Linked DNA regions of Acuticoccus sp. I52.16.1. The protein of the gene in region 1 interacts with the protein of each later gene in a pairwise test. Links are inferred from orthologs where the notes say so. Each region holds a gene or a part of one and is shown on either strand. Other genes may lie near its edges.

Region 1 (4,234 bases):
ATCAGGTCGATCCGGTCGGTCCGCAGGCGGCGCAGCGCGGCGTCCACCGCACCGACGAGGCGGGCGCGGGAGACACCCCATTCGTTCGGCCCCTCGCCAGTCGGCAGCGCCGTCTTGGTCGAGATCAGCGCTCGCTCGCGCAGCCCTTCCAGCGCGGCGCCCAGCACCTCTTCGGAGCGCCCGTCGGAGTAGACGTCGGCGGTATCGAACAGGGTGACGCCGGCCTCGAGGCAGATCTCGACGAGGCGGCGCGCCTCGGCGACGTCGGTCCGGCCCCAATTGGAAAAGAGGGGGCCGGTGCCGCCGAAGGTGCCCGCGCCGAACGAGAGAGCGGGAACGCGAAGGCCCGAGCGGCCGAGTTGGCGGATATCCATGGGGAAGCTCCATCGCAATTGGGCGAGCGCCGCGCCGCGGGGCGCCGGCCGGTGTTGGCGGGTGTCGGCGGGAGAGCGCCGCTGTCGCGAGCCTATTTGCGTGCCGCGGCTCGCCATGCGTAGATCGCCGAGATTCCGAAGTTCTATGAATTCGAGGCACAGATGCTGGGGGATCCGTCGCGCCTGCGCGAGCTGGAGGTCTTCGCGGTCGTCGCGGCGGAGGGAAACTTCTCCGCCGCCGCCCGGGCCACGGGACTGACGCCGTCGGCCGTCTCCAAGGCCGTCGCGCGGCTGGAGCGCCGGCTCGGTGCGCGGCTCGTCGCCCGCACCACACGCGGCCTGACGCTGACGGACGAGGGGCGCGGCTTCCACCTGCGCGCGGCCGGCATCCTGACCGATCTCGAGGCGGCCGAGGACGAGGCGGCGCGCGGCGGTCGGCCGGTCGGTACGGTGCATGTCACCACCTCGGCCTCCTACGCGCATCACATTCTCTATCCGGCGATAGGGAGGCTGCGCGCGGCGCACCCTGCGCTGCGCATCGTCGTCAGCGAGACGGACACGGTCGTCGGCCTGATCGAGGCGGAGGCGGACATTGCCGTGCGGGCCGGGGAGATGCCGTCATCGGCGCTGGTGGCACGCGGACTGGGGGCGTCGGGGCGGATGGTCGTCGCCGCGCCCGCCTACCTCGCGGCCCGCGGCACGCCGGAGACGGCGCGCGACCTCGCCGCGCACGACCTCATCGGCCTCGGCTATCGGCGGCGGGAGGCAATCTGGCCGTTCGACCCCGCGGACGGCGGCCGCCCGCTCGACACGCGGGTGGCGCTGACGGCGAGCGACGGCGAGGGCATCCGGCACATGGCGCGGGCCGGCCTCGGTCTCGCGAGACTCACCGCGTTCACCGTCCGGGACGACATCTCGGCCGGCCGCCTCGTCCCCCTGCTGCGCGAGGTCGACATCGGCGACCGCGAACCGTTTCACGCGCTGTGGCTGAAGTCCGGCGGTCCGCTGCCGGCCCGCGTGCGCCTGGTCCTCGACCACCTCGCGACCCACGGCCGGGTCGACGCGCACCCTTGACGCCCACGGCGGCATCACGGCGCCACGAAGGCGTCACGAATCGCGCGGTGAGGCTCCGATGAGACGGGCTCCGTCAGGTTGGGGAAGATCGCGGAAGCGGGATGGTGGAGGGGGTTGGATTCGAACCAACGTAGGCATAGCCAGCGGATTTACAGTCCGCCCCCTTTAGCCACTCGGGCACCCCTCCGATGTGTCGCGGCGTGTTAGGCTGTACGCGCCGCGATGTCAACGACGAGTCACGAAGCAACTATGGATGAATCTGAGCCTTATTGGCTTTTCGGTCTGCATGCCGTGCGCGCGGCCCTCGCCAACCCCCGGCGCGCCGTCCACGCGATGATGGCGACCACCAACGCCATGCGCCGGCTCGAGCCCCTGCCCCGCCGGATCGATGCCGAGACCGTCGACGTGCGCCGCCTCAACAAGCTGCTCGGAGACGCGGTCCACCAGGGGGTCGCGCTGCGGGTCTCGCCGCTCGACGGGGTCGATATCGCCACGCTCGGCGAAGGGCGTCTGGTCCTGTGCCTCGACCAGATCACCGATCCGCACAATGTCGGTGCGATCCTGCGGTCTGCGGCCGCGTTCCAGGCGGACGGCGTCGTCGTCACGCGACGCCACAGCGCGTCGGAGACCGGCGTGCTCGCCAAGTCCGCCTCCGGGGCGCTGGACATGGTGCCGATCGCGGTGGAGACGAACATGTCCCGCTCGGTCGACGCGCTGAAGGCGGCCGGCTTCTACACCGTCGCGCTCGACAGCGAGGCCGAGATGTCGATGAGCGATCTGCCGGCCGCGGAGCGCTATGCCTTCGTCCTCGGCGCCGAAGGCAAGGGCGTGCGGCCCGGCGTGCGCGCCAACTGCGACACGGTGGCCGCCATCGAGGTCCCGGGAGCCCTCGCCTCGCTCAACGTATCCAACGCCGCGGCGATCACACTTTATGCGGCACATACGCAACTTCGTAGGAGGGTTGCGTGATCGGCACTGGTGCAAGGCGTCACAAAGGTGATATTTCGGGAGACGGTCGCTGCGAGATCAACGCGTTAGCGGCACGTGTCTGAAATATTGATCAGTGATGCGGATCTGATGTCATCCTTTCACTTCCCCGGATCGTATTCCTCTGGTGATGAGGATCGCTTCATAAAGCGAATACTGATGGGCCAGGTATTCTGCCGATGCACGCTTTCAGGGGTGGGGGAATGAATCATGAGAATGCACCGCGACATGGGCGTCCGACCCGCAATCGTGGCAAACGCGTGCCGGCGGCGCGCGGCGCCGGCGGCGGACTGACGGCACGCACCGTGAGCGCATGGCCCGGCGTCATCGACACGCGGGTGCTGGACCGCTCGCTGGCGCTGAACCTGCGCCTGGCGTCGGTGCGGTGCGCGCGGCGGATCGAGCCGGCCTTCCGCGATGCCGGGCTCTCCAGCGTGGAACTCGTGGCGTTGACCCTCATTCAGGCCAATCCCGGCATCCGTCAGGGTCATCTCGCGTCGACGTTGCTGCTCAAGCCCGCGCACATGACGAAGCTGGTCCAGGCGCTGCAGGACCAGGACCTCATCGAACGCACGACGCCCGACAACGATCGTCGCGCGGTGGAGCTGCACCTGTCGCATCGGGGCGAAGAGCTCGCGACCATCGAGCGCGAGCGTGTCGAGGCGTTCGAGGCGCGCATGCAGGCCGGCCTGCTGAGCCCGGCCGAGCAGCGCCAGCTCCTCAAACTCCTCAAGAAGGTCTGGCAGACCGAGGACCAGGACCCCGAGGCGTTCGAGGTCGACACAGTCTCCTGACCGCCCGCTCGCTGGTATCCGAGCCCCGCCGGTGCGGGGGCCGGCGCCATGCGGCGATGCGCCGTTCACCATCCGCCATCATTGCTGCGCGTTCGACGCCTCGGGCGGCGCGCGGGCCGCTTGCGCAGACCCGCGCGACGACGCCGGGCGGAGACTTTTCCCCGTTATTCAGCCCCGCGAGCCGCGGTCGGCGGCGCGCCTGAGCTGCCGCGGCTCAAGAAGAACGCGGCGGGCGGGTCTGCGGGCGCGGCCCCGGCGGGGCGGTGCGGCGCGGCGGCTGGCCCTGCGCACCGGCCTCGCTCCCCGGCAGGCGACGCGGCTCGCGCACCGGCGTCGGCGCCGGATCGGTCGGCGCTCGCGGCTGGCGCGGGGCCGCCAGCATCCGCGGCTGCTGCCGCGTCGGCGCCACCGGCTCGTCGCGCAGATCCTCCTCCGCGTCGTCGAGGTCCTCGAGGTCGGCCCCCTCGGCGTCGTCCTCCGCGTCCTCGACGATCGTCGGCGCGGCGCGCTTGCCGCCTTTGGCCTTGGCGGCCGGACGGCTCCGGCGCGGCTTGGGCTTGGAGCGCCCACGGACCAGCAACAGACCGCCGACGACGATCAGCAGGAAGACCGCCCCGGCCGCACCGGCGACGTAGGGGAAGAGGTCGTCCTCGAGGAGCTGGTCGAGCGCGGTGCGATCGTCCGGCGTGAAGCGGGTGTCGAGGTCGGCGATGCCGGACACCGAGCTGGTGCTGGTGGCGACCGGCTCGCGCGGCGGGGCGACGTCGGCGAGCGTCTCGGTCGGTGGGTTCTCCAGCGCGGCGAAGCCATCGGCGAAGCCCTCCAGCGAGATCGGGATGCCGATCCCCTCCTCCGGCGTGCGGAAGATCGAGAAGGTGGCCGTGGTCCCGGCCTCGAACCGCTCGATCAGGCCGTCGTCGAGCCGCACTTCGGCCACGCAACCCGACGCCAGGCAGCGCACGAACCCGGCGGCGCCCACTTCGACATTGTCGATCGAGAGGCCGA
Region 2 (2,877 bases), 2.0 Mb from region 1 along the record:
GAAGCGCAGGTCGACGTACTTGACGTCCTTGTCCTTGATGTCCTTGAGGATTTCTTGCGCTGTGCTCATTAGCAGTGGGCTCTCTCTCTTGCGCTTCTCAGGTTAGATGGCGTCCTCACCGATTTCACCGGTGCGGATGCGGATTGCGTCCTCGACGGGGAGGACGAAGATCTTGCCGTCTCCGATCCGGCCGGTCTGAGCGGCATTGCGGATGGCGTCGACGGCGGCGGGCAGGAGGCTGTCGGGAACGATCAGCTCGATTTTCACTTTAGGCAGGAAATCGACGACGTACTCGGCCCCGCGATAGAGTTCGGTGTGGCCTTTCTGGCGGCCGAACCCGCGTGCTTCGAGGACGGTGATCCCTTGGAGCCCGACTTCTTGCAGCGCCTCCTTCACCTCGTCCAACTTGAACGGCTTAATAATGGCTTCGATCTTCTTCATGACACCCCGCTCAGCGGCGGACGGACGACCCGGCCCGCTGGACTGGCGCGATGATGCAGGGACCATGCCAACGGCGCCACCTTTGAATTGTCCTGTTTCCGAGCAGATGCCGCATAGAAGGGCAACGCCAGTGCTGATTTGGAAGGCGGACTGCCCGTCGTTTGTGCACCCATGAAAGTCTCCAACGATTTTGAGTTGCCGACGCCGCACGAGATGCGTGCATGCGACCGCGCGGCCGTGGCGGAAGGGACGTCGTTCGAAACCCTCATGGAGCGGGCCGGATGCGCGGTTGCCGAGGTGGTGGCCAAGCATGCCCCGGCCGGTGCGCCGATCCTAGTTCTCGCCGGACCGGGGAACAATGGCGGCGATGCGTTCGTCGCCGCTCATAAGCTGCTCGATGACGGGCATGCCGTCGCCGTGCTCGACCTCTCCGGCGACCGTCCGGACGGCGCGGCGGCCGCGGCCCGCGCGGTCTACGACGGCCCGCGCGTGGCGGCGGACGACGAGACGATCGACCGCGCCGAGGTGGTGGTCGACGGGCTCTTCGGCGGCGGCCTGTCGCGCGCGGTCGACGGGGTCTTCGCCGAGGTGGTTCGCCGCGTGAACGCCCGCCCGCGGGAGGTCGTCGCGATCGACGTGCCCAGCGGGGTCGACGGGGCGAGCGGCGAGGTGAGGGGCGTCGCCATCGAGGCGCGCCGGACCGTCACATTCCAGCGCCGGCGGCCGGGGCACCTGCTGCTGCCGGGCCGCGACCTGTGCGGCGAGGTCGAAGTCGCCGACATCGGCATTTCGGACGCGATCATCGAAGCGGCCGGCTGTCGGACCTTCGTCAACACGCCCGCGCTGTGGCGCGGCGCGCGGCCGATCCTGGCGATGGCCGGCCACAAGTACGATCGCGGCCACGCGGTGGTGGTGTCGGGGCCGATGACGGCCACGGGGGCGGCGCGGATGGCGGCGGCCTCGGCGCTGCGGACCGGGGCGGGGCTCGTCACCGTCGCCTCGCCGCCCGACGCGCTGTTCGTCAACGCCAATCATCTGACGGCCGTGATGCTGACCCGCGCCGACGGGCCGGAGGGCCTCGCCGAGGTGCTTGCCGACACGCGGCGCAACGCGGTGTGCATCGGCCCCGGCCTCCCTCCCGACGTCGCGACGCGCGAGCTGGTCACGGCGGCGCTCGCCTCCGAGGCCGCCGCGGTGCTGGACGCCGGCGCCCTGACCGCCTTCGCCGACGATGCCGACGCGCTCGCCGCGGCGATGGGTGGGCGCGGCGCGGTGCTGACCCCGCACGCGGGCGAATTCGCGCGGCTGTTCGGCCGGGACGAGCTGCCGCGGCTGGGCAAGCTCGAAGCGGCGCGGCGGGCGGCCGCCCGGGTCGGCGCCACCGTGGTGCTGAAGGGGGCGGACACCGTGACCGCCGCGCCGGACGGCCGCGCCGCCATCTCCGAGAACGCGCCCCCCTGGCTCGCGACGGCCGGGGCGGGGGACGTTCTGGCGGGCATGATCACCGCCTTCCTCGCCCAGGGCGCCTCGCCGTTCGAGGCCGCGGCGATGGGCGTGTGGCTCCACGGAGATCTCGCCCAGCGTGTCGGCCCGGCGCTGATCGCGACCGATCTCATCGCCAATCTGAGGCACGCGCGCGCAGCGTTCGATCATGTTTGACCGCAGGCGGTCGCCGGCCTTAGAGGTGAGCCGCGCGCGGGTGTGGCGGAACTGGTAGACGCACCAGATTTAGGTTCTGGCGCCGCAAGGTGTGGGGGTTCGAGTCCCTCCACCCGCACCAATCCTGTGGATTGGTTTTTTCGTGCGCTACCGGCCTTCGGCCTGCATGAGCGCGGGTGCGTGCGCTACCGGCCTTCGGCCTGCTGGGGCGCGGGGTCTGATGCCTGTGCGTGGCGCGCTCGTCAGCACGGCTTTATCTAACGGCCGCGTCTATCGGTCGGGGCTCGTGTACGTTTCGGCGATCGGCGGGGGGTGGATTGCCGTGGGTGCGCGCTCCATCGTAAAGGAGCGGCGGGAGGTGCTGGGCGGCCGGGTGGCCGCCGCGCTCGGCCCGCCGACGGGCGCCGCGCTGGATTTGCCGGGCTCGATGGCACCGAACGGCATTGACACCGGTGCTTCCCGGGGCGACATGGAGCGTCCTCCCCGACAACGTTTTTATTGGTGCTGCGGAAAGTGAACCCGATGGATGTGACGGAAACCCGTGCAGAGGGTCTGGCGCGGGAACTCAAAGTGACGGTTCCCGCAGCGACCCTCGACGCTCGTCTGAATGCCTACCTCGACGATATGCGTCAGAAGGTTCGACTGAAGGGATTTCGCCCGGGCAAGGTGCCCATGGCGCACCTGAAGAAGATGTACGGCCGCTCCGCGATGGCCGAGGTCATCAATGAAGTGATGACCGAATCGATCCGCGGCGCCGTCGAGCAGCGCGACGAGAAG

The links.
Region 2: the proteins of rlmB (region 1) and MRB58_RS22160 interact in binary tests that used the Escherichia coli proteins (3 or more experiments, as listed by UniProt). The link is inferred for Acuticoccus sp. I52.16.1 from one-to-one orthologs.

Annotation. Positions count from the first base shown.
Region 1 is NZ_CP094828.1:2,924,220-2,928,453, reverse strand. The notes cover bases 700-3,557. They hold rlmB (23S rRNA (guanosine(2251)-2'-O)-methyltransferase RlmB), read left to right. Parts: upstream 700-1,697; coding sequence 1,698-2,417; downstream 2,418-3,557. Other genes in these bases: MRB58_RS24975 (invasion associated locus B family protein), read right to left, coding at 3,444-3,557; MRB58_RS13245 (MarR family winged helix-turn-helix transcriptional regulator), read left to right, coding at 2,741-3,229; MRB58_RS13260 (LysR family transcriptional regulator), read left to right, coding at 700-1,448. Outside these bases: MRB58_RS13265 (aldo/keto reductase), read right to left, coding at 1-374; more of MRB58_RS13260, read left to right, coding at 537-699; more of MRB58_RS24975, read right to left, coding at 3,558-4,234. UniProt on the Escherichia coli protein: Specifically methylates the ribose of guanosine 2251 in 23S rRNA.
Region 2 is NZ_CP094828.1:4,959,823-4,962,699, forward strand. It holds MRB58_RS22160 (NAD(P)H-hydrate dehydratase), read left to right. Parts: upstream 1-654; coding sequence 655-2,100; downstream 2,101-2,877. Other genes in the region: glnA (type I glutamate--ammonia ligase), read right to left, coding at 1-69; MRB58_RS22155 (P-II family nitrogen regulator), read right to left, coding at 103-441; MRB58_RS22170 (hypothetical protein), read left to right, coding at 2,321-2,617; tig (trigger factor), read left to right, coding at 2,623-2,877. UniProt on the Escherichia coli protein: Bifunctional enzyme that catalyzes the epimerization of the S- and R-forms of NAD(P)HX and the dehydration of the S-form of NAD(P)HX at the expense of ADP, which is converted to AMP.